Regions from separate parts of the Micromonospora sp. CNB394 genome, predicted to be linked through region 1. Evidence: riboswitches for the same ligand, from Rfam matches in the RefSeq annotation. Region 1 holds a riboswitch; the other holds the start of a gene.
What was found. A riboswitch is a leader RNA that binds a small molecule or an ion and turns the genes downstream of it on or off. The one in region 1 is predicted to bind cobalamin.
Positions count from the first base shown of each region.

Region 2: another riboswitch for cobalamin. It lies ahead of C569_RS0113880 (prenyltransferase/squalene oxidase repeat-containing protein); the one in region 1 lies ahead of C569_RS0116325 (acyl-CoA thioesterase).

Region 1 is NZ_KB895837.1:83,834-88,611, forward strand. It holds gene C569_RS0116315 (PrsW family intramembrane metalloprotease) at 122-967, shown strand; gene C569_RS0116320 (LysE family translocator) at 1,002-1,625, opposite strand; gene C569_RS0116325 (acyl-CoA thioesterase) at 1,629-2,141, opposite strand; cobalamin riboswitch at 2,272-2,469, opposite strand; partial or broken gene C569_RS30435 (DM13 domain-containing protein) at 2,505-3,100, opposite strand; gene C569_RS0116335 (response regulator transcription factor) at 3,202-3,900, shown strand; gene C569_RS0116340 (sensor histidine kinase KdpD) at 3,909-4,778, shown strand, end outside.
Region 2 is NZ_KB895834.1:21,539-26,316, reverse strand. It holds gene C569_RS0113890 (terpene cyclase/mutase family protein) at 1-618, opposite strand, end outside; cobalamin riboswitch at 756-897, opposite strand; gene C569_RS0113885 (hypothetical protein) at 980-1,465, opposite strand; gene C569_RS0113880 (prenyltransferase/squalene oxidase repeat-containing protein) at 1,501-2,544, opposite strand; cobalamin riboswitch at 2,642-2,788, opposite strand; gene C569_RS0113875 (FUSC family protein) at 3,037-4,140, shown strand; gene C569_RS0113870 (helix-turn-helix transcriptional regulator) at 4,186-4,778, opposite strand, start outside.

The DNA.
Region 1 (4,778 bases):
ATATGGCGGTGAGGGCTTCCTTGCAACACCAGATGTCGTGTCGGCGTGTCGGATTGATCTCACCGTCCACTGTGCCTACCCCCGATGCCGCGGCTCGCCGCCGGGCGCGATACTCGGCGGTATGGGGAATACCGGACGCCGCTGGGCGTGGGTGGCGGTCCTGCTCGTCGGCGTCGGGCTCCACCTGCTGGTGCTGGAGACACTCGCCGGCACCGGGACCGTCACGTTCGTGCCGGCGCTGATCCTGCTCGGCGCGTCCGTCGCACCCGCCACGTTCCTGACCTTCGCCCAGGGGCGGCCGGCGCGCCGCCCGGTCCCCGGCTCCGTCGTCGGCGTCGCCGCGCTGCTCGGCGGCGTGATCGGCGTGGTCGCCGCCGGCTGGCTGGAGTACGGCACACTGCACCGCCTCGGCGTCCTGCCGATGGCGCTCGTCGGGCTGGCCGAGGAGACCGCCAAGCTGATCGTGCCGGCCGGCGTCCTGCTGCTGTGGCGGCGGCACCGGTCCCCGGCGCAGGGGCTGGTGATCGGCGTGGCCTCCGGCACCGGGTTCGCCGCGCTGGAGACCGTGGGCTACGCGTTCGCCGCGTTCGTCGGGTCGCAGGGCAGTCTCGGCGCGGTGGAGCAGACACTGCTGGTACGCGGTCTCACCGCGCCCGCCGCGCACCTGGCCTGGACCGGGCTGACCGCCGCCGCGCTGTTCACGTTCGCCGCCGCGCCCGGTGGCCGGAAGCTGGCGGCGTTCCTGCTCACCTTCGCCGCCACCGTCACGCTGCACACCTGCTGGGACACGTTCGGCACCCGGCCCGCGTACGTGTTCATCGGCGGCGTGTCGCTGGGCTGGGTGCTGCTGCGCCTGCACCTGGACCGCGAGCGGCCGGCCGTGTTCCGGGCGCCGGCGGAGCCGAACCGGGACACCCATCATGATCATCGCCAGTTCGCCGAGGTGGCGGGGTCGGAGCACCTCTGATGCCGCCACCTCGGCGTGATGGAGTCGGTGCGTCTCAGCCGGCGGCCAGCCGGACGCCGAGCGCCACGAAGGCGACCGCGCAGAGCCGGTCCACGCGCCGCGACCAGCGGCTGTCGCCCCACCGGCTGGCGAACCGCCCCGCGCCCACGCCGAGCACCAGGTCCACGGCGAGCTGCACCGCGACGAACAGCACGCCGAGCAGCACCAGCTGCGCCGCCACCGGGCCCGACTCGGGCCGCACGAACTGCGGCAGGAACGCCACACTGAACAGGATCATCTTCGGGTTGAGCAGGTTCGTCAGCAGCCCGCGGCGGAACGCCCGCCCGGCGCCGCCGTCCGGCCGGTCCGCACGCGCGCCGGGCCGGCCCGTGCCGCGCAGCGCCCGCAGCCCCAGCACGATCAGGTACGCCGCACCGGCCCACCGGATCGCGGTGAACAGCACCGGGGACGCGGCGATGACGGTGGCGAGCCCGGCGACCACGGCGGCGACGTGCACCGCCTCCCCGGCGGCGACCCCGAGCGCGGCCACCGCGCCCGCCCGCGGGCCGTACCGGGTGGCGTTCGCGAGCACGAACATCATGTCCGGTCCCGGTGTGAGCATGAGCACCACGATGGCGGCCAGGTAACCGGCGAGCGTGGCCGCGGAGAGCCCGAGCACCGCTCAGCCCTCCCCGGCGCCGTCGAGCAGCGCCCGGCGCAGCGCCAGCCGGTGCTCGCGCCGGATCTGCGCCTCCCGGTAGCGCCGCCGGTCGCCCTCGGTCTCGGTGCGCAGCGGCGGCACCGGCCGGGGCTGCCCCTCGTCGTCCACCGCCACCATCACCAGATGCGCGGTGGCCACGTCCACCGGCGGCACCGCGCGGTCCCACCGGTCCGCGCTGACCTTGACCGCCACCTCCATCGAGCTGCGGCCGGCCCAGGTGATCCGGGCGTCCACGTGCACCACGTCCCCGACGCGTACCGCCCGCAGGAACGCGGTCTCGTCGATGGCGGCGGTGACGGCCGGGCCGTCGGAGTGGCGGGCGGCGACCACCCCGGCGACCGAGTCGATCAGGTTGAGGATGCGCCCGCCGTGGACCGTGCCCATCAGGTTGGTGTGGTGCTGGTCCATGATCTGCGACAAAGTCAGGTGCGAGGCCGACGGTGGTCGGCCGGTGAGCGTGATGGCGTCGGGCACTGTGCGGTTCCGTCCTCGCAGAAGCGGACCGCCGACCGGCTTGGGTGTGCACGTCGAGGGCACGCCGACGGCCCTGCGCACGGCGTGTCACCCGCCCGACCCACCCGCGAGGTCGACGGCGGCGCGCACCGGTGGTACGCGCGACGCGGGCAGGTCTTCGGACTCGCGGGCCGGACACGAGGTCGCCTACCGGCCGTCGCTTCCCAGGCCGTGGCCCAGTGCTGTTGACGGCTGTCGTTCCCGCTCACCGCTGCGGGGCAGTCCCGGATTCCCACCGGGTTCCCTCTTACGACACCCGGCCGTCGCCGCCCGGGTGAACCAGCGCTCCCCGCAGCGTAGCCCAGCACCGGGCGGGCACTGCCGTCAGGCCGGAGCCGGTCCCGTTCCCGTCGCGGCCAGCGGCGCCGCGCCGAACGACACCGCGAACCGCTTGCACCAGATCGACACGCTGCGCAACCCGTCCAGGTCCACCGACGCCGGGATGTCGTACGCCTGGTCGCCGATGTTGCCCTTGAGCCGGCCCAGTTCGACCCAGCGACCGTCGTCGAACACCTGCCAGCCGGCACGCCCGGGCAGCACCTCCCGGTCGGTGAGCCACACCCGCAGGTCGGGGCCGTCCGAGGTGTCCAGTCCCCGCAGGAGCAGCTGGCGGCGAGGCGGACCAGCTGCGCCCGGCCGGACGTGTCGTGCTCGTGGGTGACGAAGTCACCGGCGGCGAGGAGCACGTCGGCGGGCGCCCCGCCGGTCGCCGACGGGCCGGTCGTACCGGAGGGCGACGGGCCGGTCGTAGGCGACGGGCCGGTCGTACCGGCCGGCTGCGGCTCCGCCACCGACGGCAGCGTCTCGCGTACCTCACGGTCGGTCACCAGCCGCCACGGCTGGAACAGGTACAGACCCACCGCGAGACCGGTGACGACCACGGCGGCGAGCCCCGACAACACCACACGTCTTCTGCCCATGCTCCGACAGTAGGCGCGTACCCGGCGGAAAGATCTTTCCGACCGCTTACGGGTCGACCGCGGGCCGCCGCACCGGGACGCCGGTGGGTAGCGTCTGACCCATGGGGCGCTACGTGCTCGTCGTCGACGACGACCGGACGGTGAGCGACGTCGTCCGGCGGTACCTGGAACAGGACGGCTGCCGGGTCCGGCTGTCCTTCGACGGGCCCGAGGCGCTCGCCGCGGCCGAGGAGGAGCCACCCGACCTGGTGGTCCTCGACCTGATGATGCCGGGTCTCGACGGCATCGAGGTGTGCCGCCGGCTGCGTCGCCGCCTGCCCGGCCTGCCCGTGGTCATGCTCACCGCGCTCGGGGACGAGGCCGACCGGGTCGCCGGGCTGGAGGTCGGCGCGGACGACTACGTGACCAAGCCGTTCTCCCCGCGCGAGCTGGTGCTGCGTATCCGGTCGGTGCTGCGGCGCGCGGCCCCGCAGGACCGGGGACCGGCCGGGGTGCTGTGCGACGGCGACCTCACCGCGGACACCGGCCGGCGCGTCGCCGAGCGCGGCGGGCGTCCGCTGTCGTTGACCGTGCGGGAGTTCGATCTGCTCGCGTTCCTGCTGGCGAACCCGGGACGCGCCTGGTCGCGGGCCGAGCTGCTGGACCGCGTGTGGGGCTGGCGCTTCGGCGACCAGTCCACCGTCACCGTCCACGTCCGGCGTCTGCGGGAGAAGATCGAGGACCACCCGGCGCAGCCGCGCCGCATCGTCACCGTGTGGGGCGTCGGCTACCGGTACGAGCCGTCGGAGGCGTCCCGGTGAACGAACTGATGGTCATCGGGCTCTACGCCCTCCTCGCCGGTGCGGCCGTCGGCGCGCTCGCTGTGGGCGCGCTGCGGCTGGTGCGCCACCGGTCGATCCTCGCGCACATCGCGGTGCTGCTGGCGGTCACGATCGCCTCGGTGACGGCGGGCGTCACGGCCGTCGCCCAGGCCATGTTCCTGTCCGCGCACGACCTCCAGGTCGTCCTCGTGACGGTGGCGGCGTCCGCGGCGGTCAGCCTCGCCGTCGGGGTGGCGTTCGCGCGCCGGCTGGCGCAGGCGGCGGTCTGGGCCGACCAGGCCCGGCAGCGGGAACGGCAGCTGGAGGCCGGCCGCCGCGAGCTGGTCGCGTGGGTCTCGCACGACCTGCGTACGCCGCTGGCCGGGCTGCGGGCGATGGCGGAGGCGCTGGAGGACCGGGTGGTCGACGAGCCGGCGGCGGTGGCCGAGTACCACCGCCGGATCCGGGTCGAGACGGACCGGATGACGCGGCTGGTCGACGACCTGTTCGAGCTGTCCCGGATCACCGCCGGAGCGCTGCGGCCCGCGCTGTCCCCGGTCCCGCTCGGCGACGTGGTCTCCGACGCGATCGCCGCCACCGCGCCGCTGGCCGCCGACCGGCGGGTGCGTGTCGTCGCCCCGGAGACCGGCTGGCCGACCGTCCGTGCCGCCGAGGCCGAACTCGCCCGCGTCGTGACGAACCTGCTGGTCAACTCGGTGCGGTACACGCCGCCGGACGGCACGGTGCGCATCGACGCCGGCCGGGACGACGACGACGCGTGGCTGGCCGTCTCCGACACCTGCGGCGGCATCCCGGAGGCGGACCTGCCCCGGGTGTTCGACGTGGCGTTCCGGGGCACCCGGGCCCGTACCCCCGCA
Region 2 (4,778 bases), on a different contig from region 1:
ACCGGCCGCGCACTGCTGCCGGACGAGGAAGTCCACCGTGTCCTGCGGCAGGTCACCGCTGCGGGCCAGGCCCAGCACGGCGAACGACTGGTCGAAGGTGTTACTGGCGTCCGGGCCGCTGTCGGCGGTGGTACGGCTGGTGATCCGTCCCCGCTGGTGACCGGCGTCCGCTCCGGCGATCAGCGACAGCGTCTCCTTCCGCAGGTCGTAGCCGCCGAAGTCGGTGGGGTCGGCGCCGGCGGCGGAGGCGGCGTAGAGCAGCTTGGCGGTGGCACCGCCGTCGGTGAAGCCCTCGAATCCCCAGTCGTCGTAGCTGTTGTAGGAGCGCACGTGCTTGGCGACCTGCGCGGTCGCCGCCGTCCGGGTGGGCGCGTCGACGCCGGTGGCGGACAGTGCGACCAGGCCGTCGACGGTCAGCCCCCAGTCCTCGGGGGTGAACGGGCCGGGCAGCGAGCCGTCGGTGAACTCGCCGGCCAGCCAGGACGCGGCGTCGCGGGCGGCCGTGACGTGGGCCGGGGTGGGTGCCGCGACCACTGTCAGCGGAGCGCCGGTGATCATGGCAAGGGTCGCCACCGTGGCTGTACCGAGACCGGTGGTGAGACGCCGGGACAGGGGCATCAGGGGTGCCTTTCGCAGAGCGGTCGGTGAAAGCTCCGGAAAGCACCCCGAGAAACGGACACCCCGCTCCGCGTGCTGCGGTGGGCGGGGTGGGCCGGACCTCGGTGGCCCGGACTTCACCGTGTAGACCTCGACAGTGGAAGCCGCTCGTCCCGGGCGGGGCATTCCGGCTCGCGAAAAGGGGACTCTCGCTCACGGTTGCGGGTCAGCGCCGGCTTCGCACCGGCTTCCCCCCGCACGGGACGTATGCAGTTGTGTGCCCGGCGTGCACCGGGTGCCGACACCGTACCGCTCGGGCGCGCGACGACGCCAGAGCGCAGACCGGCACCCGGTGCGCCGCTTGTCACACCGCTGCCGCGGCTCAGGGTGCGGCGATACCCGGCGGGGCGCCCGCCCCGAAGGACCAGCCCTCGACACTGCCCGGCGCGGGGTTGTAGCTGGTCGCTCCCGAGGTGCTGTAGGACCAGGAGCCGCCGCTGGGTGCGTGCCAGTACGACCAGTACGCGGTGACCGGCGGGGTGTTGACGCACGGCTCGGTCGCGGCGGTGGGCTTGCCGTTGATCCGGCAGACGAAGGCCAGACCCCAGCGGGCGGTACCGGTGACGGTGAAGCCGGCGGCCTGCAGCGCGGCCAGGCCCGTGGCCGGGTCACCGGGGGCACAGCCGACCTGGACACCGCCGCCGAGCGCGGCGAAGTCGACGACCACTGTGACTCCCGAGGTGCCGACGCAGGCGGCGGCGTGCGCCGCCCGGGGCGTGGGTTCGACGGCGGTCAGCGCGACGCCCGCCACGACGGCGGCCAGCAGACCGGCCAGCCAGTTGCGGACTGTGGAACGGGGACGGAACACGGATCCTCCTGTGATCGGGTGAGCGGCGAGAGGGTTCACGGGCAGGTAGGCGCCGGTGCGCCGGAATCGGCGCCGGTGGCCGACAAGCGGGCGTACCCGGTCCCGGTGAGGCCGAGGACGGCCTGCGCGGTGGCCCGGGGTGCGGTGGCCGGGTCGAAGCCGCCGCCGTCGAAGTCGACCGCGCCCCGGTCCGCCGGTGCGGCGGCGCAGCCGAGCTGGAGACCGGCGAGGAAACCCCGGGCGCGCGCCCAGGCCAGCGGCCGGTGGCCGTCGCGCAGGGCCTGCGCGGCGAGGCCGGTGCTGTTGGCGTTGGGCGTGCCGGCGACGTTGGTGAAGCCGCCGTCGGCGCCCTGGACGGACACCAGCCAGCGCACCCCTGCGGCGGCGTCGGCCGGACGCCCCGCGGCGCGCAGCGCCTGCGTCGCGAGCGCCGTGGCGTCCACGTCGGACGAGCAGACCGGCTGCGCGGGCAGCAGCGGGTAGCCGCCGTCCGGGCACCGGGTGCCGGCCAGCCAGGCAGCCGCCGCAGGAGGCGCACCCAGCGCGGTGCGGTCCAAGGCGAGGATCGCGAAGGACTGGCTGAACGCGTTGCTGTAGTCGCCGTACGCGGAGCGGTCGCTGAACCGGCCGTCCGGCGTCTGGAGCGAACGCAGCCGGGCGATCAGGTCCACCCCGCCGACGTCGGCCGGGTCGCCGCCGCGCACCTGCACGGCGAGCGCGAGCTTGGCTGTCGCACCCGCGTACGCCTCGGAGACACCGTCGCCGAGGTAGCCGTCGCGGACGTCCGGCCGGGTGACCCAGGCCAGCGCGTCGGCGCCGTAGTCGTCGGCGGCGCCCGCCGCGGCGAAGGCGAACACGGCGTCGAGGGTCAGCCCCTGGTCGGGGTAGGCGACACCGTCGAAGACCACCTCGAAGCGTTCGCCGTCGACGAGTTGCCGGGCGAGCCAGCCGGCGGCGGCCTCCGGGCGGGTGACTCCGGCGCGCTCGGGTGCGGCGACGGCTGGTGTGGTGAGGGTGAGGGCGGCGAGCACGCCGCAGAGGAGCGCGAGCAGGCGGTGCCGGCTTCGGCGGACGACCATCGGAAGCGCCTTTCCGGCCCGGCGGTCGTCGAAAGCCCTACCGACGCGGCAACGCCGGGTCGGTAGGGACTCCGACCCGTGGGCCACGACGGGTGGGGAGCGGATGCACGCGTACGACGGGTATTCGGGCTCGCCGCCCAGAGTCCACTGGACGGCCTACCGTTGCGGGCCAGCGCCGGATTTCGACCGGTCTTCCCCCGCACGTACGCGCGTTGGTTCAGTTGTCGCGACAGTCTTATGTGGCCGCTGCTCCGATGTCAATGCGCCAGGAGCCGGACACGCGCCGTGACGGGTGGTCGGAGTCGGCGTTCTCACGTCCGCCGCCGTCGGAGAGGGTCGTGGCAGCCCTTCCGATCGAACTGGCGGAATCGTCGCCCCGGCCGGCGTCCGTCACCCGGGCGATTGAGCAGGTCACGGCCGGGGTAGTGGCCCTCCTCGCGGAAGATCAATCGGCGGCCCGTCCCGGTCCGCCCGGCGAGAGGGGTACCACCGGTGCGGACCTGGGTACGCGACGCCGCCGCGCGGTTGCGCGGCGAGGCGATGACGGTGGTCGAGCTGACCGCCGCCGCTGTGGTCGCGTGGATCGTGGCGGCGGTGGTGATCCGTCATCCGGACCCGTTCTTCGCACCGACCGCCGCGCTCGTGGTGCTCGGCGAGTCCCGCGGCCGGCGGCTGCGGCAGACCGTCGAGATCCTGCTCGCCGTGGCAGCCGCGGTGCTCGTCGCGGAGCTGCTGGTGTACGCGCTGGGCCCGGGCACCGGGACGGTCCTGCTGGTGCTGCTGCTGACCACCACCACGCTCGTGGCGATCGGGGCCCGTCGTGCGCTGGTCGTGCAGGCCACCGTCTCGGCGATGTACCTGGTGGTGGTCTCCGCGCCGAACGGGACGCTGATGCCGTTCCGCTTCGTCGACGCGCTCATCGGCGGCGTGGTGGCGCTCGCCGCCAGTCAGCTGATGGCCGCCCGCGACCCGCTGGCGCCACTGGTGGCGCAGGCCCGGCGCAGCTACACCGACCTGGCCGACCTGCTCGACCGGGTCAACGCGGCACTGCGGGGCTGCGACGAGGACGCCGCCCGCGCCGCGCTGGACCGGGCGCGGCAGGTGGACGACTGTGTCGCCGAGATGCAGGCCGCGGTGCTCGCCACCGGCGAGACGCTGCGGCTCGGACTGCGCCGCCGGCACCTGGGCAAGCTCGCCGAGGTGGAGGCCACGTTGCGGCAGCTCGACTACGCCGCCCGCAACATCCGGGTGCTGGCCCGGGCCGGCGTTACCCTGACCCGCCGGCACACCGCCACACCGCCGGAGCTGGCCGCCGCGATCGGCGCGCTGACCTCCGCCGTACGGTCGGCTGGTGAGGCCATGGCCCGCGACCTCACCGGCGCCGACGCCGACCGGCACGCGCAGCGGGCCGACGCCGCGGCCCTGGAGGCGGTGCGGCTCGCCGCGGGCCTGCTGCGGACCGACTCGCCGCTGCCGGTCACCATGATCGTCGGGCAGATCCGGGCGACCGCGATCGACCTGCTGCGCGGCGTCGGCCACGACGACGTGACGGTGCTGGACCGGGTGGACGAGGCGCTCGGCCTGAGCCGGGCGTGACACCCGTCGGCCGCCGGAGCCGACTCGCCAGCGGCTGACAGGACGCTACGTCGTGAAGTAGGCGGCGCTCTCCGCGTCGGCCGGGTAGTAGGACTCGATCGCGATCTCGTCGACCGTGATGTCCATCGGGGTGCCGAACGTGGTGATGGTCGAGAACAGCCGCAGCTCCCGTCCGCCGACGCGAAGGATCATCGGTAGCACGACGTCCGTCTCGATCCGGTGACCCGGCGTATCGTCCGGCTCGGGCGCCAGCAGCTCTTCGTAGAGCGCGGTGAGTTCAGGGTCGGGAGCAGTGGCGAGCTGGCGGGAGATCCGGGCGCGGAACACCGCGCGCACGTCGGCCAGATTGACGACCATGCGCGCGAGACCGCGCGGGTCCAGTCCCAGCCGCACCAGGTTGACCGGCGGCCGCAGCAGGTCCGGAGCCACCTGTGCGAAGAACGGGTCGACGGCGCGGTTGGTCATCACGATGTTCCACCGGCGATCGAAGACCACCGCCGGGTAGGGCTCGTGGGCGCGGAGGACCCTCCGGACGGCGTCGTGGACGGCTGACAGCGCGTTGTGGTCGAGCGACCGCTCGGCGTACCGGGGTGCGAAGCCCCCGGCGAGCAGCAGCCGGTTGCGATCACGCAGCGGCA